DNA from 3 places in the Kitasatospora sp. NPDC001175 genome. Region 1 is predicted to be linked to each of the others. Evidence: riboswitches for the same ligand, from Rfam matches in the RefSeq annotation. Region 1 holds a riboswitch; each other region holds the start of a gene.
What was found. Region 1 has a riboswitch for magnesium ahead of ACWDAK_RS20550 (magnesium transporter MgtE N-terminal domain-containing protein). Riboswitches for the same ligand answer to the same signal wherever they lie in the genome.
Positions count from the first base shown of each region.

Region 2: linked by a shared signal. The riboswitch ahead of ACWDAK_RS37370 (NRAMP family divalent metal transporter) and the one ahead of ACWDAK_RS20550 (magnesium transporter MgtE N-terminal domain-containing protein) in region 1 are both predicted to bind magnesium.
Region 3: linked by a shared signal. The riboswitch ahead of ACWDAK_RS23640 (hypothetical protein) and the one ahead of ACWDAK_RS20550 (magnesium transporter MgtE N-terminal domain-containing protein) in region 1 are both predicted to bind magnesium.

Region 1 is NZ_JBSFJU010000027.1:14,889-24,818, reverse strand. It holds gene ACWDAK_RS20550 (magnesium transporter MgtE N-terminal domain-containing protein) at 1-1,180, opposite strand, end outside; M-box (ykoK) riboswitch at 1,491-1,668, opposite strand; gene ACWDAK_RS20545 (TIGR02677 family protein) at 2,309-3,844, shown strand; gene ACWDAK_RS20540 (TIGR02678 family protein) at 3,841-5,055, shown strand; gene ACWDAK_RS20535 (TIGR02680 family protein) at 5,075-9,166, shown strand; gene ACWDAK_RS20530 (TIGR02679 family protein) at 9,163-9,930, shown strand, end outside.
Region 2 is NZ_JBSFJU010000100.1:282-10,211, reverse strand. It holds gene ACWDAK_RS37375 (NAD(P)/FAD-dependent oxidoreductase) at 1-1,382, shown strand, start outside; M-box (ykoK) riboswitch at 1,513-1,688, shown strand; gene ACWDAK_RS37370 (NRAMP family divalent metal transporter) at 2,025-3,674, shown strand; gene ACWDAK_RS37365 (winged helix-turn-helix domain-containing protein) at 3,799-4,197, shown strand; gene ACWDAK_RS37360 (MgtC/SapB family protein) at 4,242-4,973, shown strand; gene ACWDAK_RS37355 (hypothetical protein) at 5,090-5,608, shown strand; gene ACWDAK_RS37350 (50S ribosomal protein bL37) at 6,222-6,389, shown strand; gene kdpF (K(+)-transporting ATPase subunit F) at 6,835-6,924, shown strand; gene kdpA (potassium-transporting ATPase subunit KdpA) at 6,926-8,587, shown strand; partial or broken gene kdpB (potassium-transporting ATPase subunit KdpB) at 8,587-9,930, shown strand, end outside.
Region 3 is NZ_JBSFJU010000034.1:54,886-64,815, forward strand. It holds gene ACWDAK_RS23600 (RtcB family protein) at 1-683, opposite strand, end outside; gene ACWDAK_RS23605 (CapA family protein) at 689-1,672, opposite strand; gene ACWDAK_RS23610 (archease) at 1,700-2,152, opposite strand; gene ACWDAK_RS23615 (alkaline phosphatase family protein) at 2,398-3,909, shown strand; gene ACWDAK_RS23620 (hypothetical protein) at 3,906-4,493, shown strand; gene ACWDAK_RS23625 (Hsp20/alpha crystallin family protein) at 4,576-5,004, opposite strand; gene ACWDAK_RS23630 (hypothetical protein) at 5,206-5,346, opposite strand; gene ACWDAK_RS23635 (hypothetical protein) at 5,466-5,639, opposite strand; gene ACWDAK_RS23640 (hypothetical protein) at 5,639-5,917, opposite strand; M-box (ykoK) riboswitch at 6,206-6,379, opposite strand; gene ACWDAK_RS23645 (N-acetylmuramoyl-L-alanine amidase) at 6,554-8,644, shown strand; gene ACWDAK_RS23650 (pyridoxal-phosphate dependent enzyme) at 8,805-9,930, opposite strand, start outside.

The DNA.
Region 1 (9,930 bases):
GGCCGAACTGGGCGAGCCAGGCCACCAGGTCCGCGACCACCGCGGTGTCCTCGGCCACCGCCAGGTCGAACAGCGGGATGTCGCCGATCAGGCGGTCATCGTCGTCCAGCACGGCGACTGCGTCGACCTCGGTGCGGTGCTCGGCCTGCGCGGCCAGTTCCGCGCGCACATCGGCGATCGTCTGCGAGGGACGGGCGGTGACCAGCAGGGTGGTCATCGCGCCGCCGGCGGTGCCCTCGCGGTGGGTGAGCAGGGTGCGCAGCTCGGCAGCCTCGGGGGCGGGCATGCGTGCCAACAGGGTCTCGCGCTCGCCGGGGAGCAGGTCGCGCAGGGCGTCCGCGGCCTCGTCCGGCTCCATCTCGTCCACCAGCCGGGCGGCGTGCTCGGGCGGCGCTTCGCGGAGCAGGTTCTCCAGCTCGGCCGGTTCCATCTCCTCCAGCGCGTCCGCGGCATGCTCCGGCTCCAGCCAGTCCAGCAGCTGCTGCCGTTCGTGTCGGCCGAGGTCCTCGAGGATGTCGGCGAGGTCGGCCGGACGCATGCGGTGCAGCGCGGAACGCGACGCGCGCAGCCGCACCTCGGCGGGCCCGTGCATGGCCTGCTCGCCGAACGGGGCGACGGACTGCCAGTCCAGGACGCGTTCCGGGGTGGGGCGGATCTGCCAGCGGCGGGGGCCGATGCGGCGCAGCAGGGTGGAGAGGGAGACGTCCACCCCGACCAGGACGGTGCGGTCGGCCAGCGGCGCCAGGTACAGATCGGCGGCGCGGGTGACCTGGATGCCGTCGATGTCGACGAGCTGATGGTCCATCACGTCTCGGGCGAGCAGCACCTCGCCGGGGCGGCGGGTGAAGTCACGCAGGTCCACGCGGGCGGTGCGCAGTCGCGCCTGCCCGGAGAGGACCCTGTCGATCGCGTCGGCGGCGATGAAGGCGCGTCGCCGCCCGATGCGGATGATCAGGCCGGTGACCGGCGGATAGGGCTCGGGTCCGTAGAGGCGGGCGACCACGTCGACGATGCGCCCCACCTCCTGGCCGGCCTGGTTGGCGACCGGACCGCCGATCAGCCCGGCCAGGGACACCAGCGACGTGCGGACGGCTCGTGAGGCGGTGGAGCGGCGCTCGGCGTCGACCGTGCGACCGCGCAGACGGGCCGTAGCGGACATGAACAGAGTGGTGGCAGCCACGATGAACACCCCCTTGCCTCGGTGTGACGAGGCATCAGGAGGCCCAAGGGTGCACCGCCGCCTCCTGGCCGCCGTAACGGCGCCGCACGCACGGCGGCACATCCCACCCGGACGTGAACCGGGCGGAGATGCCGTCGTGAACGGGACGGATCAGGGGAGGGGGGACCGCTTTGGGCCGCGGAAGAATGACGAGGACGACATGGGAAGGGGCCTACTATGGCCCGGACTACTGTCCATCTCGCCTCCTTCCGTTCCCGGCCGCGACCCGACGTCACGGCGGCGCGTCAAGGAGAAGCCGGTACAAGTACCCGGCGCACCCCGACTCTTCAGAGTTCCGGCACTTAACGGCGTGTCCCCGCGAGATGCGGAGAAGCCACTTGGGGGCAACCCTTGAGCCGGGCACAGACCTGCCCTGATCCGGAGTGTCTCTCGACCGATGGGATCAGTGGTCTGTGTCCGTGAAGACGCCTCACCGAACGAGGTGCCTGTTAAAACCTCCATAAGGATAGGCGCCCACCAGCCCCGCAGCCCAATCCTTGACCGGACCTTGACCCCTGGGCCGGGTGCGTTCGGGGGACCCGTGGGACATCCCGCGTCCGATGACGCGCGGGTTGGCGCGCAACCGTCGTACGGGCAAGAGTAGTTCAGCGGTCTCGCGCAGGCTCTGGGTTCGGGCCCGGGCGATTCGGGAGGGGGGAAGCGCCGCCTGGGCGGTGACGTGGCGGCGGGCGAAGTGCAGGGTGCGCACGGAAGAAGGATGGTCAAGATCGCGCCCGAGTTGCCGGGCGGTGGAACGAGGCCACGTCGAGGATCCGCGCAAACACGAAACGGACCAGCCGCGCGACCTGGTCCTCGGTGATCCGCTCCCACTCGGCGGTGGGAAGCCCCGTGGTGATGATGTCAGCGACCGGAGTGGTACGTCTCGCTGATGGCGGTTGTGGGTCGGGAATCCCATGTGGCTGTTCAGGGTGGGCGGACTGAGATACTCGGGCCGTGGATGCTGGGGTGATGGGGAGCGGTCCCACCCCGGCCGCCGCGGGCATGGAGAACCCGGCCGGCGCTGTCGGTGCGTCCGCGTACTGTGGTGCCAGCCGGAAACGGGGTGACCGGCGGGGAGGAGGGGAGCCGTTGCGCAGGGTGCCGCCGGAGATGTTCCGGTTCACGACGGGGGACAGGGCCGAGCTCTACGGCGCGATCCTGCAGGCGTTCGGTGCGGCCAACGAACGGCTGGAGACGGCACTCGGGCTGGACGAGGTCCGCACCCGCCTGCGGTCGGTGGGCTGGCTCGACGCCATCCACGACGACGACCTGCAGGACGCCCTGCGCCAGCTGCGCGCCTGGGAGCTGCTCGACGTCGTCCAGAACCACGCGGAGAACTACCGCACGGCCGAGGAGTACGAGCGCCGGAACCTCCAGTACTCGCTGACCCGGCGCGGCGAGGCCGCACTCGCCGGGGTGGAGCACGCCCTGTCCGTGCTCGCCGCGACGGGCGCGCTCCAGACCGCCGTGCTGGAGGCCGTCACCGATCGGCTCGACGAGCTGTACGTGCTGCTCGGCGACCCGGCGTCGTCGGACCGGCGGATCTTCACCACCCTGCAGGAACTGGAGGGCCACCTGGAGGCGCTGCTGGCGAACACCAAGGCGTTCAACGGCGAGCTGCAACGCCTGCTGCGCGCCGAGGGCGCGGACCTGGCGACCTTCCGCGAGGTCAAGGCCGCGACGGTGGCCTACCTCCAGGAGTTCCTCCTCAACCTCGACCAGCGCGGGCAGGCGGTGGCCGCGGCCGTGCAGCGGGTCGAGCAGCGCGGCGTGAGCCTGCTGCACGAACGAGCGCTTCACGGTGCCGAGTTGCCGCCGCTCGCCGACGGCGATCCCGCGCCGGACTGGCTTGAGCGGCGCCGGGCGCGCTGGGAGGGTCTGCAGGCCTGGTTCCTACCGGCAGACGGCTCGCGACCCCGCGTGGAGCAGCTGCACGACGTGGCGCGGCGCGCCATCGTGACGCTCCTTCAGGTCCTCGACCGGATCACCGAGTCGCGTCGGCGGTCCTCCAGCGTCGCGCAGGACTTCCGCGAACTGGCTCGCTGGTTCGCCGCCGCGCCCACCGAGGAGGACCTGCACCGCCTGTGGTCGGCCGCCTTCGGCCTCGGACCGGCTCGCCACGCCCACCTCGCCCATCCTGACCCCGAGTTGGTGCCCTCCTCGTACGGCTGGGCCGAAGCCCCTCCGGTCAGGGTGTCCGCCCTGCTGCGCACCAGCGGACGCACCGAGCGGTTCACCCGTACGGGCAAGGTGCGCGACATCGGCGGGATCAAGGCGGCCCGCGCGGAGCGGGCCCGGAAGGAGCGGGCCGAACTCGAAGCGGCCTGGGACGTCCTGGGCACGGACGGCCCTGTCCGGCTCTCGGGCTTCGGCATGCTCGACCACGCCGTCTTCGAGCGGCTGCTCGATCTCCTCGGCAGGGCGCTGGCAGTACGGCCGGACGGCAGCGGTGCGCGCCGGGCGGTCACCTTGGACGGCCGCGTCGAGATCGTCCTGCGACCAGTCCCCGACGGTGGGCGAGCCGTCCTGCGGACGTCTCACGGACGGCTGGAGGGACCTGACTACCTGGTGGAGATCCGCAGCCCCGGCAGCAGCCGGGCGTGGGTTCGAGAGGAGAGCGGATGAGTACCCTCGCCAACCAGCTGGTCCTGGCCGAGCGGGAGGACGTCGCCCGAGGCATCAGACTGCTCCTCGGCCGACCGCTGATCACCGAGCGCGGCGACCCGTCCGGCTTCGAGCTGATCCGCCGCAGGCAGGACCCGCTGACGAAGTGGTTCGACTACCACTGCGGCTGGCAGCTGGTGCTGGAGCCGCGCCTGGGGTACGCGCGGCTGCTCAAGATCCGGACCGTCCTCGACGCTTCCCGCCCCGCCCGCCGACTGCGCTCGGGCAAGGCGCCGTTCGACCGCCGCCGCTACACCCTGCTGTGTGTCGTCGCGGCCGAGCTGCTGCCGATCCCGGTGACGACCGTCGGTCTGCTCGCCGACCGCATCGTCCAGGCCTGCGCCACCGACGAGGCACTGCCGCCTTTCGATACGGCGAGCAAGCCCGAACGCATGGCCTTCGTGGACGTCATCAAGCTACTGGAGTCCCACGGCGCGCTACTCACCGTGGACGGCGTCACGGACAGCTTCGTCGATTCGGCGGACGCCAAGGTGCTCTACCGGGTGGACGCCACGGTGCTGATGCGCCTGCTCGCCGCACCCGTCGGGCCGTCCCGGCTGGCCGTACCGGCCGAAGAGGTACCTCTGCGCTTCGAGGAACTCCTGCGGGAGACGGTGCGGGAGCAGCGGTACGGCGGTGCCGACGCATCCGAGGCGCAGCGAAACCTCCGACTGCGGCACTCGGTACTGCGCCGGCTGTTCGACGACCCGGTGCTCCACCACGACGAGCTCTCCGCCGACGAACTGGCCTACCTCACCTCCCCGACGGGCCGTCAGATCGTCCGACGCGCGGCCGAGCAGGGCGGCTTCCTGCTGGAGGAGCGCGCCGACGGCCTGCTGCTCGTCGACCCGGACGGGATCGCCACGGACAGCCGGTTCCCCGACGACTCCGCCAGTGCCCGCGTCGCCGCCCTGCTCCTGCTGGAACCGTTGACGGCTGCTCCGGGCGGGCTGACGCCGGAACAGCTCACTGCCGAGGCGCACGACCTGCTGCGCCGCTTCCCGCAGTGGGCGAAGAGCTACCAGTCGGAGGACGGAGCCCAGCGGCTGACTGCCGACGCCATCCGCGTCCTGACCGACTTCGGTCTGGCCCGCCGAGTCGGCGACCGTACGGTCCCCCGGCCTGCGGCCTTCCGCTATCGCGCCACCGCTGCCGACAGCCCCGCATCATGACCAGGGAGGATCCCTTCTGATGACCGTGACGGAACTCCCGCCGCCGTCCGCATCCCGAACCGTGGACGCCGGCCCGGCGCGGTGGCAGCCGACCAGGGCCGGCATCCTCAACGTCTGGCGCTACTACGACGAGACCTTCACCTTCCACCAGGGCCGCCTGCTGCTGAGGGGCCAGAACGGCACCGGCAAGTCCAAGGCGCTCGAGGTGCTGCTGCCGTTCCTGCTCGACGCCAGCCTGCGCCCCAACCGGCTGTCCACCTTCGGCGGCTCCGAGCGCACCATGCACTGGAACCTGATGGGTGAGGGTGCGTCAGGCAGGACCCGGGTCGGCTACGTCTGGCTGGAGTTCGTCCACACCCGCGACGGTCATCCCGTCTGGTTCAGCTGCGGCGCCAGGCTCCAGGCCAGCGTGCACACCAGCGGTGTCACCGCCGACTTCTTCACCACCACCGCACGGATCGACCGCCCCGGCGGCCTCGCCCTGGTCAACGACGCCGGCCAGCCGCTCACCCGCGCCGCCCTGGCCGAGGCCCTGCGGGGCCAGGGCGAGCTCCACGCATCGTCGGCCGACTATCGCAGCGCGGTCCGGACCACGCTCTTCCCCGGCCTGAGCGAGCAGCGGTACGACGCCCTGATCACCGCTCTGCTCCAGCTCCGCACCCCGAAGCTCTCCGAGCGTCTGGACCCGTCGCTGCTCTCCTCGCTGCTCTCCCGGGCGCTGCCCCCGCTCGGCCAGGGCGAGATCACCGAACTCGCCGAAGGCTTCGAACGCCTGGACCGCCAGCGCGAGCACCTGAAGACCCTGGACGAGGAGGTCGCCGCAGCCACCGCCCTGGCCGCCCAGCAGCGCGGCTATGCCCAGCGCGTCCTGCGCGCCGCGGCGGGCGCGCAGATCTCCGCGACCACAGAGATGGACAACCTCACCCGCATCGCCCGCACGAGCGAGGAGGAGCACGCCGAAGCCCTGCGCGAGCGCGAGCGGAGCACCCTGGGGAAGGCAGAGCTCGAACACACGGCGCAGGAGATCGAGGGCGCCATCGAGGGGCTGCTCGACTCGGAGGTCTACCGGCAGGGCCAGGAACTCGACCAGCTCCGCCGCCGCAGCGACCACGCCGGCCAGACCGCCGACCGCCTGCGTGCCGCCGCCGACCGCAAGATCGGCACGGCCGGCGAGGACGCCGGCCGTGCCGATGAGGCCCGGCTGCGCTCCGAGCGGCGCGCCGAGCACACCCGCGCGGCCCGGGAGGACACCAGGGGCGCGGCGCGGCGTGCGGCCATGGAGTCCCTCTGCACCGAGGTGCAGGCCATGCTCGACAATGCGCCGAGCCCAGCCGCGGACGCGGGGGAGCAGGGGCGTGGCGCACGTCGTCTGTTGCGCGGTGCGGTGGCGTCCCGGCACGGCCAGATCGCCCAGGTGCGCGCCGCCATCGAGCGCCACGAGCGGTCCGTCGCGGACCGCACGGCAGCTGAGGACCACCTCGACAAGGCCCGCGGCCGGCTGACTGCGGCGATCACGTGCCGCGACCTGAACGCCCGCGACTACGAGACCGCGGTCGACGTCCACGCCGACCGGCTGCGCCAGTGGGCGACGGCCGACTGCACCGAACTGCGCATCGACGACACGGAGGAACTCGTCTCCCGCGCCGCCGCCGAGGCCGACGTCCTGGCCCTGGTCGAGGCCGCCGCCCGCGCTGCCGAGAGCGACATCACCGCCGACGAGACCACCGCTCGCGCCACCCGGGACAGCGCCCGCGCCAGGCGTGACCGGATCGCGGAGGAGCTGGAGCGCACCGCCGCTGCGGCCGATCTCCCGCCCGTCCCGCCGCACACCCGCACGGCTGTCCGGTCGGCCATGGCAGGAGGGCCGCTGTGGAGCCTGCTGGCCTTCCAACCGGGCGTGCCACCCGCAGACCAGGCCGGCATCGAAGCGGCCCTGGAAGCGGCGGGGCTGCTCGACGCCTGGATGACCCCCGACGGCGGCATCACCGTCCCTGGCCACGACACGCTCGCCGACCCGGCATCAGCCACCCCTGCACCGGGCCCGTCGTTGCTCGACGTCCTGCGCCCGGAGTCGGACGGCCCGGTGCCGGTCAGCCGGGTACGGCAGCTGCTCGCGGGCATCGCCTACGGGCCCAGGCTCCCCGCAGCCCACCCGGCTGCCGTCGGGGCGGACGGCAGCTGGCGCCTCGCGGCCGCGACCGGCAGCTGGGCCAAGCCGGAGTCCAGCCACATCGGCGCCGCGGCCCGGGAACGCGCCAGGCAGCGCCGGATCGCCGAGCTCACGGCCCGGTTGGCCGAGGCCAACGCTGCTGCCGCCGCGCTCGACGCGGAGCTCCGTGTCCTCGCCGACCGCCGGTTGCGCCTCGGCGCCGACCTCGAGTCCCGACCGCACCACCGCGAGGTGGACCAGGCCAAGCGCGCCTGGGAGCGTTCGGAGTCCGAGGTGGGCGCCCGCGAGGACGCCGTACGCGAGGTCGTCGAGCACCTCGCTCGGCAGGAGGACGCGGTCGCCGTCGCGCTGCGCGCGCTCGCGGTCGCCTCCGCCGAGCACGCCCTGCCGACCGAGCGCACCGCCCTGGACACCACCACCGCCGCGGTCGACGCGTTGCGCGAACAGGCCGACGTCTGGCTGGACTCCCACCTCGCGTGGGTGGCGACCCGACAAGCCTGGGAGGCCGCCCGCGCCCATGCCGAGGCGTCCCGCGCCGTGGCCGAGGAGAGCGCAGCCGAGGCCGAGCAGGCCGAGGCCGCCGCCCGAGGACTCCGATCGGCGCTCGAAGCGGTCGAGAGCACCGTCGGCGAGGACTACCGTCAGGTGGCCGCCCGCATCAGCGACCTGCGGCAATCACTCGGCCGGACCCGCCGCGAGATCGACTCCGGCACCCGGGAACTCATCGCCCTGGAAGGCCGAATCGGTTCACTGAGCGCGACCATGGCCCAGGACGCGGACCGCCGGGACCAGGCCGTGGCCGCCCGCAACGAAGCCGCCCAGCGCTTCCGGCGGCTGTGCGTCCTCGGCTTCCCCGAGGACGCCGGCATCGCTCTCGCCCTCACCGCCGAGGACGGCACCCGCGCCACCCTCGAAGCGGCCCGGGAGACCGCTGCCAAGTGGCCGAACCTGCCGCACAGCACCAGGAACCTCGGCGATTCGCTCAACCGCCTGTCGGAAGCCGTCCACCGAGCCCACCAGAGCCTCAGCACCCGCGCCGACCTCGAACTCGAAGCCGACGAGGACACCCACGTCTTCACGGCTTCCGTCGACGGCGTCCGGACCGGCGCGACCGGGCTCCTCGCCACGCTCATCAGCGACCGGGACCGCAGCCAGGACGACATCACCGCCGCCGAACGGAACCTCTTCGACCAGACCCTCACCGGTGACACCCGCCGTCACCTCGCCTCCCGCATCCGCCAGGCCGGTGAGCTGGTGGAGCGGATGAACGGCCACCTCGAACGTGTCCGCACCGCGTCCAAGATGGCCGTGCGCCTGGTCTGGCAGATCCACCCCGATCTGCCCGCCGGCACCAGGACGGCCCGTGAACTCCTGCTCAAGGACCCGGCCAGGATCACCGAGGCCGACCGCGAGGCCCTGCACGCCTTCTTCCGCGGTCGCATCGAGGAAGCCAAGACCCGTAATACCGCCGCCACTTGGGAGGAGCAACTCGCCGAGGTCCTCGATTACACGGCCTGGCACCAGTTCGTCGTCAAGCTGGACCGCGCCAACGGCGCCGGCTGGCAGCTGCTCACCAAGAAGCTCCACGGCGCGCTCTCCGGCGGCGAGAAGGCCATCGCCCTCCACCTCCCGCTCTTCGCCGCGGTGGCCGCGCACTACGAGGCGGTCCCGGAATCCCCGAGGCTGATCCTCCTCGACGAGGTCTTCGTCGGTGTCGACACCATCAACCGCGGCCAGGTCTTCGCCCTGCTCGCGGCGCTCGACCTCGACCTGGTACTCACCTCCGACCACGAGTGGTGCACCTACCGCGAGCTCTCCGGGATCGCCGTCCATCAGCTGATCACCGGCGCCGACGGCGACGACGCCGTCACCAGCGCCCGCTTCACCTGGACGGGCACCGACCTGCTGCCCGACGACGCCGCTACGGGAGAGCCGGAATGACGAGCCGTCACACTCTGGACCTCCCCGGACTCCTGCCCCTCTGGCATGCCGTGCACGACCGCCTGTCCAGCGGCCGGCCGGTCAGCCGTGTGCGGGTCGGGCCACTCGACGACGCCGGCCGGGAGGCTCTCGCCGACCTCCTCGGCCTCGACCGGCTACCCAGCGCCGAACCGACGATACGACTCGCCCAGCTGGAGGCCGCCGTGGCGGACGCCTGCGGTCGGCCCGTGCGGGACGTGGTGACCGCCATCCTCGGCCCGATCCGTGATCGGGCCGCCGAGCGTGAACGCGACTCGATCCAACGCACCGCCCTGTGGGACTGGCTGGTCGGTCACGAGGTGGTCACCACCCAGCCTGCCCTCACCGAGTGGGTCACCCACCTGCGGACCAACGGCCTCGTCGACGGCTCGCCCGACCGGACCCGTAGCCTGCTGGCCTCCGCGCTGACCGTCCTCGCCGCACTCCCGTCCGACGGGGAACCGCTCCCGGTCCTCGCCGCCCGAGTCCTCGACGGTGACTCCCACGCCCTCGACGACGGGACGCGGTTGTCCTCCCTCGTCCTGCGCGCCCTGGCGGTGCTGTACGGCACCGACATGCCGGACAGCGCCCAGGGGCGGCGCGCGCTCTGGGGCAGGGCCGGCGTGGCCGACGACGAACTCTCCAGCACCGTGCTCGCCGCCGGCCTTCGACTGGGCGGCGACGGCCCGGTCGCCCGGATCGCCCGCATCAGTGCCGACGCCGGACACGCCGTCAGCCTCACCCTC
Region 2 (9,930 bases), on a different contig from region 1:
GAGGCAGCCTGGCCGGACTGCTGCACGCCTGGGTCCTCGCCGAGGCGGGCTGGCGGGTGACCGTGGTGGAGCGCGACCGTCGGCCGGGCAAGGCCGAGTTCGCCGGGGGAGTCCCGCAGGCCCGGCAGGCGCACCTGCTGATGCCGGCCGGCCTGTACGCCATCGAGCGGCTGCTGCCGGGCACGACCGAGCTGCTCACCGGTGAGGGCGCGCAGCGCTTCGGCCTGGCCACCGACATCCGCTGGCTCACGCCGGCCGGCTGGCTGGACTCCTTCTCGCCCCGGCACACCATCGTGAGCTTCACCCGCCCGTTGATCGACTGGGCGCTGCGTCACCAGGTCCTCCTCCACCCGGGCGTCGAGGCGCGGGATGGCGTCGAGGCGGTCGGACTCGCCGTCGCCGGAACGCGGATCGCCGGAATCCGCTGCCGTGAGCGCGGAACCCGCGACCGCACCGAGTCGGTGCTGCCCGCTGAGGTGGTGGTCGACGCCACCGGCCGGACCTCCCGGGCCCCGCACTGGCTGACCGAACTCGGGCTCGGCGCACCGGAGGAGAGCGTGGTGGACGGCGGTGTCGGCTACTGCACCGGGCTGTTCCGCCGGGCCGGGGCGGACCTGGCTGGCGGCCGTGCGATGTACCTGCAGCCCAGGCCCGGCCGCAATCCCCGGTTCGGGATCCTGGTCCCGGTGGAGGGTGATCGCTGGATGGTGACGGTCGGCGGGATGCGCGGCTTCACCCCGCCCACCGATCCCGATGGATTCCTCTCCTTCGCACGGGAGTTGAGCGTCCCGGAGTTCTACGAGGTGGTCCGGGGACTGGAGCCGGTAGCCCCGATCCACGGCTTCCGTCCGCCGCCCAGCCGGCGGCGGCACTACGAGCGCCTGGCCGACCTCCCCGAGGGGCTGCTCGTGGTCGGTGACGCGGCCTGCACCTTCAATCCGATCTACGGGCAGGGCATGTCCGTGGCGGCCCGGTCCGCGCTGGTGCTGCGCGAACTGCTCCCGGCCGGCGCCCGTCCGGCACGCGGGCCGGGCGCGGCAGGAAGAACAGGTGTCGCACTCCCGGTGGACTCCCGGAGGATCCAGCGCGCGGTGTCCCGCGAGGCGGGGGCGGCCTGGCAGATGGCCTCCTCGGAGGACCTGCGCTACGAAACCACCGTCGGCGGCCGCAGGAATCCGCTGCTGAAGCTCCAGCACGCCTATATGGACCGGGTGTTGAGTGCCGCCCTGAGCCACCGGGCCGCACAGGGCGCCTTCATCGACGCCCTCTCGCTGACCGCACCGCCGAGCGGGCTCTTCACACCCGCGGTGCTCTGGCAGGCCGCCCTGCACGGCGGTTCGAGGGGCCGGCGCGCCGAATCCCGATCTCGGAGCGGGCGGTAAATCGGCTCATTGATACCGGAGTTGCGCGGGGTGGCACCGGGGTTCCCGTTCGGACCGAGAGGAACGGTCAAAATTCGGTAAATGTGTTCGGCGCGCCCTTCCGGTGGGTCTACGCTTGACGAGGTTTGAAAAGGCACCTCGTTCGGTGAGGCGTCTTCACGGACACAGGCCACTGATCCCAACCGTCGAGAGACGCTCCGGATCAGGACAGATCCTCCCGACCTAAGGGTTGATCCCAAGTGGCTTCCGACCTGCGGGCCGGATCACGCCGTGGAGTGCCAAAGCTCTGACGAGTTGGGGTGAGCCGGCCGCTGAGGCTGGTCCGCTCCTTGCCGTGTCGATACGACGCACCGCTGCGTCCCGGCCGGAAGGAGGCGAGAGACATGGATTCGAGTTGCAGTAGTCCGGGCCATAAACGGGCCCATAACCGCATGTCCTCGTTCTCCATCGGCACGCGGTAACAACCCCCTCCACGAGAATTTCTGACATACCGTCGGCTCAGTGCGGCGCCATGCCCTCATTTCCTTATGACCTCATGGCGTTATTTCGCCATGGGCTGCCGCGGTATGCCCTGGTGGCGGGGATTGCTGCTGCGCGCCGCCCGAACTCTCCCCCTGAACCGGGGGGCAAGGGAGGTTCGCCATGACCGACACCACCATGACCCCACCGACGATCCCGGCGCCGCGCGCCGCGGTCCTCGACGACGCCCACATCGGCGACATCCAGGGCGCCCTGGGCACCATCAGCCTCAGCGACACCGCGCCGCGGCAGGGCCTCTCCGCCAAGCTCAAGACGCTGCTGGCGATCGTCGGCCCCGGCCTGATCGTGATGGTCGGCGACAACGACGCCGGAGCGTTCTCCACCTACGGCAGCGCCGGCCAGAACTACGGCACCCACCTGCTGTGGACCCTGCTGCTGCTGGTTCCCGTGCTCTACGTCAACCAGGAGATGGTGCTCAGGCTGGGTGCGGTCACCGGTGTCGGCCATGCCCGCCTCATCCTCGAGCGCTTCGGCAGGTTCTGGGGCGCGTTCAGCGTGATCGATCTTTTCCTGCTCAACGCGCTGACGTTGGTGACGGAGTTCATCGGGGTCACGCTGGCGGCGGGCTACCTCGGCCTGCCGAAGGTCGCCTCGGTGGTCCTGGCCGCCGCGGTCATCATCGCCTCCGCCTTCACCGGGTCGTTCCGCCGCTTCGAGCGGATCGCGGTCGCGCTGTGCGTCGGCTCGCTGCTGCTGGTGCCGATCTACTTCATGGTCCACCCGAAGACCTCGCAGATGGCGCACGACTTCTTCGTCCCCGGCATGCCGGGCGGCGGTGGCGAGTTGGCCACCGTGATGCTGCTGATCATCAGTATCGTCGGCACCACGGTCGCCCCCTGGCAGCTCTTCTTCCAGCAGTCGTACGTCATCGACAAGCGGATCACCCCGCGCTTCATGAAGTACGAGAAGGTCGACCTGTGGATCGGCATCGTCATCGTGGTCGTCGGCGCCGCGGCGATGATGGGCTTCACCGCCGCCGCGTTCGCCGGCACCGACGGCGCCGGCCAGTTCACCGACGCGGCGGGCGTGGCCAAGGGACTGGAGGAGCACGCGGGCAAGCTGGTCGCCGTGCTGTTCGCGATCGCCCTGCTGGACGCCTCGATCATCGGCGCCTTCGCGGTCTCCCTCTCCACGGCCTACGCCATCGGCGACGTCTTCGGCATCAAGCACTCGCTGCACCGCGGGGTCGGCGGCGCCAAGGGCTTCTACGCCGTCTACGCGGGTCTGGTCGCGGCCGCCGCCGTCATCGTCCTGGTCGCGAGCGACGGCACGCTGGGCCTGCTCACCCAGGGCGTCCAGGTCCTGGCCGGTGTGCTGCTGCCCTCCGCCTCGGTCTTCCTGCTGCTGCTGTGCAACGACAAGGAGGCCCTGGGCCCCTGGGTGAACGGTCCCAGGACCAACGCCTTCACCTCCGCCGTGATCGGCGTCCTGGTCACCCTGTCCGTCATCCTGACCGCCTCCGTCCTGTGGCCGGACATCAGCTCCGGGGCGATCCTCGACATCATGGCCGGCTGCGGTGTCCTCGGGGTGCTGGCCGCCGGGTACTCCTTCACCCGCCGGCGCACCGCCACCAAGGAGGATGAGATCGACCGCACCGGGCGCGAGAACTGGCGGATGCCCCCGCTGGAGACCCTGGCCAAGCCGAAGGTCTCCACCGCGTACAAGATCGGCATGGGCGCGCTGCGCACCTACCTGCTGGTCGCGATGATCCTGGTCGTCGTGAAGCTCATCGAGGTGGCCCTCTCCCGCTGACCCCGGCGGTGACGGCCGGCCGCGCCTGGAGGCCACCCGGCGTCCGGCCGGCTGAGCCGTCCGCCGACCGCCCCGGGGCCGAGCTTCGATCCGAACCCGTACTCGTACCGCCAAGGAGGCCGACATGGTCGTGCGCTACCCACGGCTGAACGTCATCTTCTCGGACCACCACACCACACGCCACCAACCCGCGCCGCCCGCCGCCCACGGGCAGCCCGCGCACTCCCCGCTGGTGGTCGACCAGGCGCTCCGGACCGCCACCGTCGAAGGGCGCTGCCTGGAGCTGACCTACCTGGAGTTCGAACTCCTCGCGCACCTGGTGGCGAACCCGCTGCGGGTGCACTCGCGCGGCCAGCTGATGGAAGCCGTCTGGGAGCGGCCCGACAACGGCGACACGCGCACCATCAGCACCCACATCGCCCGGCTGCGCCGCAAGCTCGGTCCGGGCCACCGCGCCAGCATCGCCACCGTCCGCCAGGTCGGGTACAAGTACGACCCGAGTCTGGCGGTCGTGGCGGCCTGACGCTTAGTCAACTGCGTTCATTAGCCGATGAGGAGGTGTCATCGATGCACACCCTGGCCATGACCGACTTCGTTCTCCGGCTGGCCACAGGTGTCGCCTGCGGCGCGCTCATCGGCGTCGAACGCCAGTGGCGGGCTCGGATGGCGGGCCTGCGCACCAATGCGCTGGTCGCCGCCGGTGCGACCCTGTTCGTGCTGTACAGCGAGGCCGTCGGCGACAGCGGCAGCCCGACCAGGGTCGCCTCCTACGTCGTCTCCGGCATCGGCTTCCTCGGCGGTGGCGTCATCCTGCGCGACGGCGCGGGGGTGCGCGGACTCAACACGGCCGCCACCCTGTGGTGTTCGGCCGCCGTCGGCGTGCTCGCCGCCTCCGGGCGGTACGACCTGGCGGTCCTCGGGTCGCTGGCCGTGCTCGGGGTGCACCTGGTGCTGCGTCCGGCGGGCCGGCTGCTCGACCGGGCGCCGCTCGCCGGGACCGACCCCGACACCACCGTGCGCGCCACCGTCCACCTGGAGTGCGAGCGGAAGGCGGAGACGCAGATCCGCGCGCTGCTGCTACAGGCCTTCGCGGCCTCGGGGCTGGCGCCGATCGCGCTGCGTGCCCACCGTGAGCACGGCGAGGTCACCGCGGTACGGGCGACCGTGGCGGTCACGGGCGACGTCACCTCCGCCCTGGAACAGGTCGTCTCCCGGCTCTCGCTCGAACCCGCCGTGCGCGACCTGCACTGGCACCTGGAGGGCGGCAGCGCCGGCGCGGACGAGGAAGCCCTCGCCTGAACCCCCTCGCCCGATCCCCTCGCCGGGGTCGCCGGTCCCGGGCGGCGGTTCCGGCCCGTACCGCTGGTGACCGGGGACCGGGGACCGGTGCGAGACTTGAATGCGGAGGCACTCCCATGAGGCCGCTCATCAGCTCCCGGGCCACGCCGCCCCGAGGCAACCGCCCGCACATCCGGTACCTCCACCCCCGTACACGGGAGGGGGCGGCGGTGCTGTGCGCACTCGCCCTGCTGCTGGTCGAGGTGATCGTGCTCGGTCTGGTCCCGAGCCACGCCCGGCCGCTGATCGGCACCCTGCTGCTCGGGGCCTGGGTCATCCCGTTCGTGCTGGTCGCGGCGGTGCTGCGCGGCCGGCGCTCGGCCGCCCGAAGGGCCGGCCGCCCCACCTGGCCCGTCCCGCCGCCGGGTGGCCAGTGGTACGGCGAGGACGCTCTGGAGGGCTACCCGTCCGAGGAGGTCGCCCGCCTGCTCCCGGCCTCGGCCGATCCCGGGCAGAACCGGCTGCAGACAGCCTGGGTGCTGGCCAGCCACGGCCACGATGCCGCCTGGATCGCCCACCACCTCGACCTCCCCGCCGATCTGGCCCACCTCCTCGCCGACACCGCCGCCCACCGGGCCACGGCACACAGGGCGTGACAGGCCTGCCACCGGTCGCGGGCGTCCCCGCGCAACCGGGCGCAACAGGGGCTGAAGGGGCGTCAAGGAGCCGTCAGGGATGCGTCAGAGGGGGCGAACCGTCCTTGCCCGGACGATCCGAGGTCGACTTGAATGCGGGTATGACCTGCTCGACGCGCCACCACGACCGCCCGCCGCATCCGCGGGCGGAGGCTGCAGTCGCGGTCTTCGCCGCGGTCCGGTAGCGCTTCCTCCCCGCGAAGTCCGCTCCGGTCGCGCCGTGGGCGGGCTCCCGGTGCTGTGGCCGGGGCCCGCCCTGGTTCAGTCACCCTGCGCACCGCCGTACGCGCGGGGCGGCATGGTCCCCGAGGGCAGTGGATCACGGTGATCGGCCTCGACCCTGGGCTGTGCGCCACCGCCCTGCCGCCCCTGTACGGGCGGGTGGGCGCACCCGCCGGCGGAGGGCACGGCCGCGGTGGTCCGACTCTGCCTGCCGGAGGTAGAGTTGGTGGACGGTGAGTACCACGAGGGCGGTGGCGTCGCACCGACCGCCCTGGCCGCGCACGAGGAACGCTCCCGTCGCCGGCTGTCCGGGCTCGCCGACCGGTTGGTGAGCGGCGTCTGAGAGTCCGCCATGCCTGACGGCGCGTCAGGAAGCCTCCATCATCGCGGAATGCCGTCGCGCGTTCGCCATCTCCCGTTGCAGAACGCCGGAAGGGGAACTGGCATGTCCAAGCGCGCCCGGAAGCAGAAGGCCCGTAAGAAGAAGAGGGCGAACCACGGCCGCCGTCCCAATCAGTAGGCCCGATCAGTAGGTTCGGTCAGCAGGCCGCCACCGCGGTAGGTCCTCGCTCCGCTCTCGGTCATTCCACCCGGCCCCGGGAGGCCGTCCGTCCCCGCCTCGAACAGCGCGGACGGGCCGTCTCCCGGGGCCTTCGCCGTTCCCGGAGCGCGTTGCGGCACGGTCCGGCCAAGGTCAGGTCTCAGGTGTGTGAAGCACGCATCAAGGCTGCGTCAATGTTTTCGATACGCCCGTATGGACGGCGTCAGGGGCGCGCAAACGGCGCTCGGTGGCTGGTTTGCTCCTGGTGCCGGCCTCCCGCCGGCGTCGTGAGGGGCTTCCGGGGCGCCTGCGACCTCAATCCCTGAACCACTTTGGTGGAACCCATGCCCGATCTCATCTACGTCGGCGTCACGGTTGCCGTGTTCGTCGTCCTGGCCCTGATCGCGAAGGGGGTGGAGAGGCTGTGAGTGCCGAGAACATCGCAGGTCTCGTCGTCGCCGTCGCGCTGGTCGGCTACCTCGTCGTGGCGCTGATCTACCCGGAGAAGTTCTGACATGAGTTCTACGCTCGCGGGCTGGTTGCAGGCCATCGCCCTGGTCGGCGCCCTGGCCTTGTGCTACCGCCCCCTTGGCGACTACATCGCCAAGCTCCTCACCACCGCCAAGCACCTCAGAGTCGAACGCGGCCTCTACCGCGTGATCGGCGTGGACGGCGACGCCGACCAGCGCTGGCCGGTCTACCTGCGTTCGGTGCTGGCGTTCTCCGCCGTCTCGGTGCTCTTCCTCTACCTGCTCCAGCGGATCCAGGACAAGCTCCTGCTGAGCCTGGGCGACAAGGCGGTCGAGCCGCACACGGCGTTCAACACCGCCGTCTCCTTCGTCACCAACACCAACTGGCAGTCCTACGGCGGCGAGTCCACCATGGGCCACGTCGTGCAGATGGCCGGTCTGGCGGTGCAGAACTTCGTCTCGGCCGCCGTCGGCATCGCCATCGTGGCCGCGCTGATCCGGGGCTTCACCCGCAGCAAGACCGACCGCGTCGGCAACTTCTGGGTGGACCTCACCCGGATCTCGCTGCGCCTGCTGCTGCCGCTCTCGATCGTCTTCGCCGTGGTCCTGGCGGCGAACGGCGTGATCCAGAACTTCCACGGCTTCCACGACATCGCCACCCTCGGCGGCGACACCCAGTCGATCCCGGGCGGCCCGGTGGCATCCCAGGAGGTCATCAAGGAACTGGGCACCAACGGCGGCGGCTTCTTCAACGCCAACTCCGCGCACCCCTTCGAGAACCCCAACGGCTTCACCAACTGGCTGGAGATCTTCCTGCTGCTGGTGATCTCCTTCGCCCTGCCGCGCACCTTCGGCAAGATGGTCGGCGACAACCGCCAGGGCTACGCGATCGTCGCGGTGATGGGCCTGTTCTGGGTCGCCTCCGCCGCGCTGATGACCCTCGCCGAGCAGCACCACGGCGGTGCCGCGCTGCAGGCGGCCGGCGGTGCGATGGAGGGCAAGGAGCAGCGCTTCGGCATCGCGGCCTCCAGCCTGTTCGCGGCCTCCACCACGCTGACCTCCACCGGTGCGGTCGACGCGGCGCACGACTCGCTCACCCCGTTCGGCGGCGGCCTCACCATCTTCAACATGATGCTCGGCGAGATCGCCCCCGGCGGTACCGGTTCGGGTCTGTACGGCATGCTGATCCTGGCCGTCGTGGCGGTCTTCGTCGCCGGCCTGATGGTCGGCCGCACCCCCGAGTACCTGGGCAAGAAGCTCGGCGGGCGGGAGATGAAGTTCGCCTCCCTGTACATCCTCACCACCCCGGCCCTGGTGCTGATCGGCACCGGTGTCGCGATGGCGCTGCCGGGTGAGCGGGCCGGGATGCTGAACTCCGGTGCGCACGGCTTCTCCGAGGTCCTGTACGCGTTCACCTCGGCCAGCAACAACAACGGTTCGGCGTTCGGCGGTATCACCGTGAACACCGAGTGGTACGACACCGCGCTGGGTCTGGCGATGCTGTTCGGCCGCTTCCTGCCGATGATCTTCGTCCTGGCGCTGGCCGGCTCGCTCGCCCAGCAGCAGCCCGTTCCCGCCACCCCGGGCACCCTGCCCACCCACAAGCCGCTGTTCGTGGGCCTGCTGTCGGGCGTCGTCCTGATCGTCGTCGGCCTCACCTACTTCCCGGCCCTGGCTCTCGGGCCGATCGCGGAAGGTCTCCACTGATGTCGTCCACCCTTACCCCCGCTCCGGCCGATCAGGCCGACACGACCGAGGCAGCCGCCGCTCCGCACAGAGTCTCGGCCGGCCTGCTCGACCCCAAGCTGATCGTCTCCTCGCTGCCCGACGCGGTGAAGAAGCTCGACCCCCGGGTGATGGTCAAGAACCCGGTGATGTTCGTGGTCGAGGTCGGCTCGGTGGTCACCACCGTCTCCGCGATCGCCCACCCGTCGGTCTTCGCCTGGGCCATCACGGTCTGGTTGTGGCTGACCACCGTCTTCGCCAACCTGGCCGAGGCCGTCGCCGAGGGCCGCGGCAAGGCGCAGGCCGACACCCTGCGCAAAGCCAAGACCGAGAGCGTCGCCCGCCGACTGGTCAACTGGCCCGCCAGCGACCAGGAGGAGGAGGTGCCCGGCACGGCACTCCAGCTCGGTGACCACGTGGTGGTCGAGGCCGGGCAGATCATCCCGGGCGACGGCGACGTCGTCGAGGGTGTGGCGAGCGTGGACGAGTCGGCGATCACCGGTGAGTCCGCGCCCGTCATCCGCGAGTCCGGCGGTGACCGCAGCGCCGTGACCGGCGGCACCAAGGTGCTGTCCGACCGGATCGTGGTGAAGATCGCCACTGAGCCCGGCAAGTCGTTCATCGACCGGATGATCGCGCTGGTCGAGGGCGCCGCCCGGCAGAAGACGCCGAACGAGATCGCGCTGAACATCCTGCTGGCGTCCCTGACGATCGTCTTCCTGATCGCCGTGGTCACCCTGCAGCCGATGGCGACCTTCGCGGGCGCCCCGCAGACGATGATCGTCCTGGTCGCGCTGATCGTGGCACTGATCCCGACCACCATCGGCGCGCTGCTCTCCGCGATCGGTATCGCCGGTATGGACCGGCTGGTGCAGCGCAACGTGCTGGCGATGTCCGGCCGCGCGGTCGAGGCCGCCGGTGACGTCAACACCCTGCTGCTGGACAAGACCGGCACCATCACCTACGGCAACCGCCAGGCAGCCGAGTTCCAGCCGGCCCAGGGCGTGACCGAGGCGGAGCTGGCGGACGCCGCCCAGCTCTCCTCCCTCGCGGACGAGACCCCCGAGGGCCGCTCGATCGTGGTCCTGGCCAAGAACGAGTACGGTCTTCGGGCCCGCGCCCAGGGCGAGCTCACCCACGCCACCTGGGTCCCGTTCACCGCCCAGACCCGCATGTCGGGTGTGGACCTGGACGAGGCGGAGGGCGTGCACTCGGTCCGCAAGGGTGCGGCCGGGTCGGTCATCAAGTGGGTGACCGAGAACGGCGGCACGGTCGGCGACGACATCGCCCAGCTGGTCGACGGCATCTCCGCCGCCGGTGGCACC
Region 3 (9,930 bases), on a different contig from region 1:
GCCCGCAGGCCGAACACGGCCGCGGTGTCCGGGTCGTCGATCCGGTCGACCGCCTGGACCTCCAGGAAGTGGTTGCCCGAGCCCAGAGAGCCGACCTGGTCGATCCCGCGCTGGACGGCCCGCCGGCTCACCTGGCCCGGGAGGGCCCCGTCCAGGACTCCGTAGTCCTCGCAGCGCTCCAGGTCGCGCGGCACCCCGTGGCCGTGCTCGACCGCGTACCGGGCGCCGCCGACCAGCAGTTCGTCCATCTCTTCCGAGCCCGAGAGCTTCCACAGGCCACCCCGCCCCATTCCGCGCGGGATGGTGACGTCGAGGATGTCCATCAGCCGCTGCAGCCGGTCGTGGCCGAGCTCCGCCCGTTCGACCCCGGCGGCCAGCAGCCGTACGCCGCAGGAGATGTCGAAGCCGACCCCGCCCGGTGAGATGACCCCGCCCTCCGCGATGTCGGTCGCGGCCACCCCGCCGATCGGGAAGCCGTAACCCCAGTGCACGTCGGGCATGGCGAACGAGGCCCGGACGATGCCGGGCAGCGTCGCGACGTTCGCCACCTGCTCCAGCGCCCGGTCCCCCGCGACCTGCGGCACCAGCGCCTGCGAGGCGAACACCACACCGGGCACGCGCATCTGGTCCCGCTGCTCGATCCGGAAGCGGTACGGGCCCTCCTCCACCAGCACGACCTCCATGTCCCTCACCTCCAGTCAACCGTCAGCCGTCCGCCGCGCTCGCCCACCTCGGTGCCGAAGCCGGCGCACGCGCTGGTGAACCGCTCGCGGATCCACTCCCGTTCGCCGTCGCGGGCCACCCTGGTGTGGCAGTAGTCCAGGAACAGCGGCAGCGCCTCCAGTCCGGTGGGTGCCAGGTGCGCGGGGTCCGGCCCGGCCAGCGTCACCAGGAAGAGCAGCCCGAGGTCGTTGCGCAGCACCGGGTCGACGGCGTAGTCGTCGACGAAGTCACCCATGTCGTAGAGGATCCGGTGGGTCACACCGTGGAAGACGTGCGACGAGTGCCCGGCCACCAGCGTCGCGCCCGCATCGAGCAACTCCTTTGCGGCTGGCGGCACATGGGCCGGCGGCCGGGTGGTCATGTTGGGTCCCCAGTGCGGGGTGACCAGCACGGCGTCGGCCTCGTCCGCAGCCCGGGCGACCAGCTCGGCGAGCCAGCCGGGGACGCTCCGGTAGAGGTCGGCGAAGGCGACCCCGGGCCGGTTCTCGCCGGCCGCGAAGTCCTCCGGGTCGTCCGTGACGCCGACCACGGCGATCCGCGCCCCGCTGGCCTCCAGGACCGCGAACTCCCGGGCCGCCGCCAGGTCCGCGCCGGCGCCCACCGCGCGGACCCCCGCCCGGTCCAGCAGCGTCCGGGTGTCCGCCAGGGCGTCGAAGCCGTAGTCCAGGGCGTGGTTGTTGGCCAGCGTCACGCAGTCCACACCGAGTTCGGCGAGGATGCCCGCGGCAGCGGGCGGGGCGCGGAAGAAGAACGGCTTGCCCGGGTCGGGCCAGCGGTGCCCGCGGCCGGAGACGCAGCACTCCAGGTTGAGCACGACCAGGTCGGCCTGGGCGAGGGCGACCCGGACCGCCTGGGAGAGCAGCGTGCCCGGCGAGGGCGAGCGGCGCAGCTCCTCGGCCACACCGCGGCCGAGCATCGTGTCACCGGCCAGCGCCAGCGTGAGCTCCATCGACTCGGCCCGCCTTCCGCCCCCCGTTCAGACGTCGACGGTCACCCGGCAGCTCCAGCCGCCGGGGCCGCCCCGCAGGTGCAGGCCGTGCAGCGAGACCGCCTTGGGCACGGCGCCGACCGGCACGACCGTACCGGCGTCCGCCATGCTGAAGCGGACCGACAGGCTCCGGCCGTCCTGTGACCGCCGGACCTCCGCGCCGAGCGGGATCTCGCCGTCGGCGTCCATCCGGTAGATGACCTCCTCCAGGACGGACACCAGCAGGTCCTCGTCGCTCTGCGCTGTGACCGTGCACTCCCGCTGGCCCAGGACCTCGGCCTTCGAGGTGTCGGCGAAGCCGTCCACCACGGCCCGCACCGCCTCGCCGATGCAGCCCTCGATGCTCGGTGACCAGGCCTCGACGCACAGATCCGCCGTGTGCGGCACGGTCCGGTGGCCGCTACCGGGCCACTGCCGCCCGGCGGCTTCCCGACTGTCCATCATCGGCGACTCTCCGTCCGTCGCCCCTCGCGGCGCTCCCCTCGCCCCTTCCAGCCTGGTCCCGGCCGCGATGGCGGGCAAGCCCGCCGGATCGTTCGATCACGGCTCGGTACGCCGGCTCCGGCAGCCCGCCCGACCGTGCCCTGGTCACTGCTCTGACCTGGCGAAAGCTCCCGCCATTGTTCAGACAAGTTTTGCCTTATCAGGGTCGAACGCGCGTAGACGGGACCGAGAGCATGTCCTTCATGAAACTCAGGGGAATCCGGCAGAGCCGGACGAGCGCCCGCCGCCTGTACCGGGTGGCGGCGCTCTCGAGTGCGGGGGTACTGGCAGCCGCAGGGCTGATGGCGAGCAGCGGGGCGGACCAGGCCGCCGCGAGCGCTCACAGCTTCCACCCGCCGAAGATCAAGCACGTCTGGCTGTTCGTCCTGGAGAACAAGTCGTACGAAGCCTCGTTCACCGGACTCAACCAGAACAGCTATCTCTGGAAGACGCTGCCCCAGTACGGCGAACTGCTGCGCCAGTACTACGGCACCGGGCACTACAGCCTGGACAACTACATCAGCCTGGCCAGCGGGCAGGCCCCGGCACCGGACACCCAGGCCGACTGCCCCCAGTACAAGAACGTCTCCCCGGGCACGCCCGCGGCCGACGGCCAGGTCCACGCGACCTCCGGCTGCGTGTACCCCCGCTCGGTCCAGACGCTGTTCAACCAGCTCGACCAGAAGCAGGTCGGCTGGAAGGCGTACATGCAGGACATGGGCAACACACCGGGCCGCGAGAACCCGTACGGCTGCGGGATCCCGGGCGACCCGTCCGGCAACGGCGTTCCGGACCCGGGCGGCGCCACCGCGCAGGACCAGTACGTGGCGAAGCACAACCCGACCGCCTGGTTCCACTCGGTGATGGACAACCCGAAGGACTGCGCCAGGGTCGCTCCGCTGAACGGCCTGCCGGCCAGCGCGGGCCACCCGGCGGTCAGCGGTCTGGCCCAGGACCTCAAGAGCGAGAAGACGACACCCGCGTTCTCCTGGATCACACCGAACAACTGCTCCGACGCGCACGACTCCACCTGCCAGGGCGACAACGGATCCGGCGATCCGAACAACCACCAGGGCGGCCTGTACGCGTCCGACCTGTTCCTGCAGAAGTGGATCCCCCAGATCATGGCCTCCCCCGCCTTCCAGGACGGCGGCCTGATCGACATCACCTTCGACGAGGCGTTCCCCCCGTACAAGCTGTACGGCAACTCCACCGGTGACTACACCGGCAACAGCGATCCCAAGCTCAACACCCCCACCGACACCGCGCAGTCCGTGGTGGCATGCTGCAACGAACTGCCGGGCCCCAACACCAGCCAGCCCGGCGACCAGGCGTTCGGCCAGGACACCACTCCCGGCGGCGGCATCACCGGCTCGGTCCTGATATCCCGCTACATCAAGCCCGGAACCATCAGTGACCAGCCCTACAACCACTACTCCTGGCTGCGCAGCATGGAGGACCTGTTCCACATCACCCGGGGCGGCGCCGACGGCCACGGGCACCTGGGCTACGCCGGCACCCCCGGTCTGCGCCCCTTCGGCCCGGACGTCTACAACAACCCCAGCGGCCGGGCCATGCAGCCCGCCGCCCTGGGCAGCAACGGCGTCTACTCGGCCACCTCGGGCCAGCCGCAGGACCAACCCGCCGAGATCGCACCGGACTTCACCGGGGCGAGCGCAGCGCAGGACAGCCTGAAGCCGGGAGCCGGCAAGTGAGCAACCGCTCCACCGGCCGTGGCCGCGCCCTCATGGGGCGCGGCCACGGCCGCCGCCGTACCGTGAGCGTTCTGCTGGCGCTGGCCGCGCTCACCGGTGCGGCCGGCTGCTCGGAGAACCAGGACGACGCGAGCCATCTCGGACAGGTGCCGATCCCCAGCGCGCCGGCCTCGCCGATCGTGCCCACCGCGTCCCAGGGGCACGCGCAGCTGGTCGCGATGGGCGACGCCGTGGCACTCGACCTGGGCACCGGCCAGGGCCGGATCACCGCCACCGGCCCCGATCTGGATCTGCCGGCCCCCTCACCGGGGAGCGCTCCGCCCGAGCGATCGAAGGGCACCATCACGGTCCGGCTGCACGCCACCGCCGGCAGTGTCGACCTCGATCCGGCCACCTTCGCCCTGACCGACGAGCTCGGCCACGCCGTGCCGTTCACCGCGGACCGACCGTCGGCAACCGCGAACCCGGCTCAGGACGCGGTCTTCACCCTTTCCGCGGTCTTCGACGCGGGCCACTCGACGTTGAGCTGGTCGTCCGCCGGAAAGCCGCTGGCGACCTGGGACTTCGAGGTCGAGCTCGACTAAGGACGCCGTCGGAATTCGTCCGGTGTCGACACGGTCAGGCAGCGGCCGGGCGCGGTTGGACGCACCCGGCCGACGCCCGTCCTCACTCGTCGGTCTCGCGGCTGATCGCGACCCGCCGGGACGGCTTCTCGATCGGGCCGATCGGCGCCTTCACGGTCAGCACGCCCTTGTCGTAGCTCGCGGTGATGCCCTGCTCCTGGACTCCCTCGGGCAACCGGACACTGCGGGTGAAGGAGCCGTAGCGGAACTCCGTGCGGTGCTTCTCCTTCTGCTCCTCACGGCGTTCGGCGTGGATCGTCAGCACTCCGTTCTCGACCGTGATCTCGATGTTCCTCTCCGGATCGATCCCCGGAAGCTCGGCCTTGACCACGTAGGACCCGCCCTCCTTGGTCTCCTCGACCCGGATGACGTGTTCGTCGGGCATCAGACGCAGCTCGGTGGGGAAGTCCTCGAACAGCTCCGGGAACGGAGGCCACCAGTGCGGACGCCTGTGGAGCAGTTCGCCTGCCATCTCGGCCCTCCTCACTCGTCGGGATTCCTCCTTCCATCCTGCTGCGCGGGTGTGCTCGCTGCGAGGCCCCCGCATTCGGCGGCAGCGGCGGTCACGGAGAGCATCGATCCACCAACATCGCTGGCGGATCGGACGCTTCAGGCAAGGAACACCGTGCGGCCCGCCGCGCCGGGCACCGGAGGGGAGGCCGCGCTGGGCGGCTCACATCTCGGGTTCCCCGTCCTCGACCCGGTACGTCCTGGTCCACGTCTCGCCGCAGCGGCAGTGGAACTGCTCCACCAGCTCGCCGTGCTCGTTCACCCCGACTCCGCCGCCGAGGCGCACATGCACGTGATCACTCATGGTCCACCGCTTCCTGCTTCGTATCGGAACAGATTCCTCCCATGGTCCATGAGCACGGGCCGACACGGAAGGCCGCCGGATACGGATCCCGCTCCGCGAGACCGGTGCCGGACCGTCCGCTACCGGGCCGGGCGCTGCCCGCCTGGCGCACCCCGTCGGCGGGCAGCGCGGACCGCCACCCGAACCCCGGCCGGGACGGCGGCGAGCGCGACCGCCCCGGCCAGCAGCAGGCCGAGGGCACCGAGCAGTATCGACCCCTCCGCCGTACGCGGGTGGAGTCTGGTCCTCGTCATCATCTGGAACTCCCCTCTTGCCTGGCCCTGGTGGGCGGGATCAGCTGTCCGAGTGCGGGCCCGGCGGCGACCGGTCGCCGCCGGGCCCGGGACCGGGCGGGCGGCCCGGCCGGTCGCTGGGCGGCGACGGCCCCCAGGACGGGGTGGTCGAGCGGGCTCGCGGCCAGCCGATCCACGACCTCGGACAGCACGGCGCGCAGGCCACGGCCGGCGGCGGCGTCACGGCGGGCGGCAGCGGAGGCCAGTGCGGCACGGTGGAGCACGGCGAAGACGGACACGTCAACTCACCTTCAGGAAGAGCACGGTGGGCATCCCGGAGATGCCTCGGCCCAGGAATCCGGCAGGCGGCGACCGCAGGCTGCCGAGCCCGCGGTCAACGTGTCGAGCAGACTGACGCGCCGTCAGGACATCTGGGCGGCTAGCGCACACCGAGGAAGGACGAGAACAGGCGGGGGCAACGGCAACTATGGCCGTGACTACCGCATTCCATGTCCCTCGCCTCCTCCCGGCCGGGCGCGGGCCCGCGCCGTGTCGACAGGGCAAGGAGCGGACCGGCCTCGGCGGCCGGTTCACCCCGACTCGTCAGAGCTCTGGCACTTCACGGCGCGATCCGGCCCGCGAGCCGGAAGTCACTTGGGATCAACCCATGGGGCGGGAGGATCCGGCCCCGCCCGGGCGTCTCTCGACAGCTGGGATCGGTGGCCGTGTCCGTGAAGACGCCTCACCGAACGAGGTGCCTCTTCAAACGACGCAGAGCATAGTCCCTCCACCGAGCCAGGTCCGAACCCTTTGCCAGAACTTGACCGCCAACACCCTTGGCGGCACTCGCCCCACCTGCGTACGGGCACTCACCTGCGGCCGACTCCGGGAGTGTCACTCGGGTGACATACCGTCAGCTGCGGTAGAACCGTGGCATGCACCGCTCCCCGACCGCCACCTCCCGGCCCCTCGAGACCTCGCCGGCCACCCGTCGCCCGTCGCTCCCGCCCGGTGCCCGCCGTTCGCGCCGGTCGGCCGCCCTGGTCGCCCTGGCCACCACCTGCGCAACGGCCTGCGCCACCGGCTTCGCCCCACCGGCGGGCGCCGCCGCCCCGGCGGACCAGCTCCTGCAGCGGCAGTTCGCCGCCGCGGCAGCGGAGTTCAAAGTGCCGCAGCGCCTGCTGCTGGCACTGGCCTACCAGCAGACCCGCTGGGAGTCGCACCGGGGGCAGCCGAGCACCACCGGCAACTACGGCCCGCTCGGGCTGACCCAGGTGGACGTGGCTGCCGTGAACGCCGCCGCCGAGCGCGCGCAAGCCGAGACACGGGGGCGCGGTGACGACCGCCCGCTGCCGCAGCGCTCCGCCACCCCTGCCGCTCGGCGACTCGTCGACTCCCCCGCGCTGCACACCCTGGACGCCGCCGCCGAGTTGATCCACCGCCCGGCCGGGCAGCTGCGGAGCGATCCCACGCAGAACCTCCGCGGCGGGGCGGCGCTCCTGGCCCGGTACCAGCGGGACGTCGGCGGACCTCACTCCGCCGACCCGGGTGCCTGGTACGGCGCGGTGGCCAGGTTCGGCGCGGGCAGTGCCACGGGGCCGGAGGGTACGGCGGCCGGCCGGGTGTTCGCGGACCGGGTGTACCGGACCGTACGCACCGGCGCCTCCCGGGCCACCTCCGAGGGTGCGCGGGTGACGCTGCCGGCCGCCCCGGGGCTGGTGGTCACCCGGCCGCCGGGCCAGCCCGTGGCGAGGGCCGAGCGGCAGACGCCCGAGTGCCCGGAGAGCCTCGGGTGCGACTTCGTCCCCGCCGCGTACGCGCTGACCGACCCGAACGACCCGACCTCGTACGGGAATTACAACCCGGCCAACCGCCCCGATGACGGCCAGCAGATCCGCTGGATCGTCATCCACGACACCGAGAGCAACTACGCCGGAGCGCTCGCCGCCTTCCAGGACCCGCGCGAACAGGCCGCCGCGCACTACCTGGTGCGCGCCTCGGACGGGCAGGTCACCCAGTTGGTGCGCACCCGGGACATCGCCTGGCACTCCGGCAACAAGACCGTCAACATGCACAGCGTCGGGATCGAGCACGAGGGCTTCGCGCTTCCGGAGGACCGGCCGACCTGGTACTCGGAGCAGCTGTACCAGTCATCGGCCGAGCTGGTGCGCTATCTGGCCGCGCGCTTCGGCGTCCCGCTGGACCGACAGCACATCATCGGCCACGACGACGTGCCGGGACCGACCCAGGCCGACGTCGCCGGGATGCACTGGGACCCGGGGACGTTCTGGGACTGGGGCCACTACCTGGAGCTGCTGCGGGCACCGATCGGGCCCGGCACCGACGCCCCGCCGAAGGCCGGTGACACCGTCATCATCGCCCCGGCCTTCGACTCCTCCAACCAGCCCCCGGTCAGCGGGGTGCCGAACCGGCCGGAGAACTTCGTCTACCTGCGCACCCGACCGGCCGCCGACGCCCCGCTGATCAACGGCGGCACCACCAGGGCCGACGACTGGAGCGACAAGGCGGTGACCGGGACCGGTTACGTCGTCGCCGACCAGCAGGGCGACTGGACGGCGATCTGGTACGACGGGCAGAAGTGCTGGTTCTCCAATCCGAACGGACGCTCCGCCCGGACCGAACCGGCGGCCACCGACCAGGCGGAGCCCGACGCTACGGCCGGGCGGACGGTACTGACCCCGCGCCCCGGCCTCGCCTCGATCCCGGTGTACGGCCGGGCCTACCCCGAGGCCGCCGCCTACGCCCCCTACCCGGCCATCAAGCCGCTGCCGGTGGTCGCACTGCAGGCGACGGTCCCGGCCGGGCAGGCCTACCTCGCCGCCGACGACACCCCGGAGCCCGGCGACTACTTCTACGACCAGAACATCAACGGCGACGCACCCGACGACCGGACCCTGGTGGTCGGGAAGGACACCTACTACCCGATCCGCTACGACCACCGGCTCGCCTTCCTGAGGTCCTCCGACGTCCAGGCGGTCCGGCAGTGCTCCGGCGGTACCCCGTGAGTTGACGTCCTCGCCCCCGGCGGGTTCGGCCGGGCCGTCGGGACGACGGCGGTGCCGTGCGCACCGGCCCGGCCACCCCGTCAGGGCGCCTGCCGATGACCCTGCCGTCAGCGGCACGGGGAGTCGTACGCCGGCCTCCGCGCGGCTCCCCGTGCGCCGGTCACCCCGCCGTCGCCACCGTCCCCGCGGCCAGGCATTGGCGCAGCTCGGCGGCGCCCAGCAGGGCAACCGCGTGGCCGTCGTGCACCACGACCGCCGCCTCCAGGCCGCACTCGGTGAGTTCGGCCAGCGCGGCCTCGGCGGGCTCCCCGGTTCCGAACCGGGGCAGTGGCGCACCGAGGTGCTCGCCCACCGGGTCGTCGAGAGCCGCCCGGCCGCTCTGGACGGCGGCTGTCAACTCCTCCAGGGTCACCGATCCCGCCAGCTCGAGTGCGGTGGGCCGTCGTTCGGGGCCCGCCGGGCACGGCCCGGCGGGCAGTGCCGTCCGCGCACCGGCCGCGCGCAGTGCCGCCAGGGCGTCGGCGACGCTGGTCCGCCCGTTCAGGTAGGGCAGCTGCTGCTCCCGGGCGGCCGCCGGCACCGCGTCACCGACCCGGGCCGCGGCCGGGTCACCGTCCAGGAAGCCCAGCCGCAGCAGCCAGTCGTCGTCGAAGTACTTGGTGAGGTACTGCCGTCCGGAGTCCGGCAGGATCGCCACCACCACGGCCTCGGGCCCGGCCTCGGCGGCCACCGTGAGGGCCGCGGCCACCGCGGTGCCGGCGGAGCCGCCGACCAGGAGCCCCTGCTCGCGGGCGAGTCGGCGGATCGTCAGGATCGACTGCCGGTCGGTGATCGGTAGGACCCGGTCCACCACCTCGCGGTGGTAGGACTGCGGCCAGACGTCCTCGACGGTCTCCGGGTGCTTCCAGTGCCCGGCCGCTTCGACGAAGTAGGGGCGGCCGTCGCCGCCGGAGTAGACCGAGGAGGCCGGGTCGGCGCCGATCACCTGGACGGTGCCGCCACTGACCTCCTTGAGGTAGCGGCCGGTGCCGCTGATGGTGCCGCCGGTGCCGATGCAGGACACCAGGTGGGTGATCCGGCCTCCGGTCTGCCGCCAGATCTCCGGCCCGGTGCTCAGGTAGTGCGCCTCGGGGTTGGCCGGATTGTCGTACTGTCCGGCGAGCCAGCCGCCCGGTGTCTCCTCCGCGATCCGTGCCGCCGCGTTCATCACGTGTTCGGGGTGCTCGCGCGGCACTCCGGCGGCTTTGAGTACCACCTCGGCCCCGAACGCCCTCACCGCCGCGACC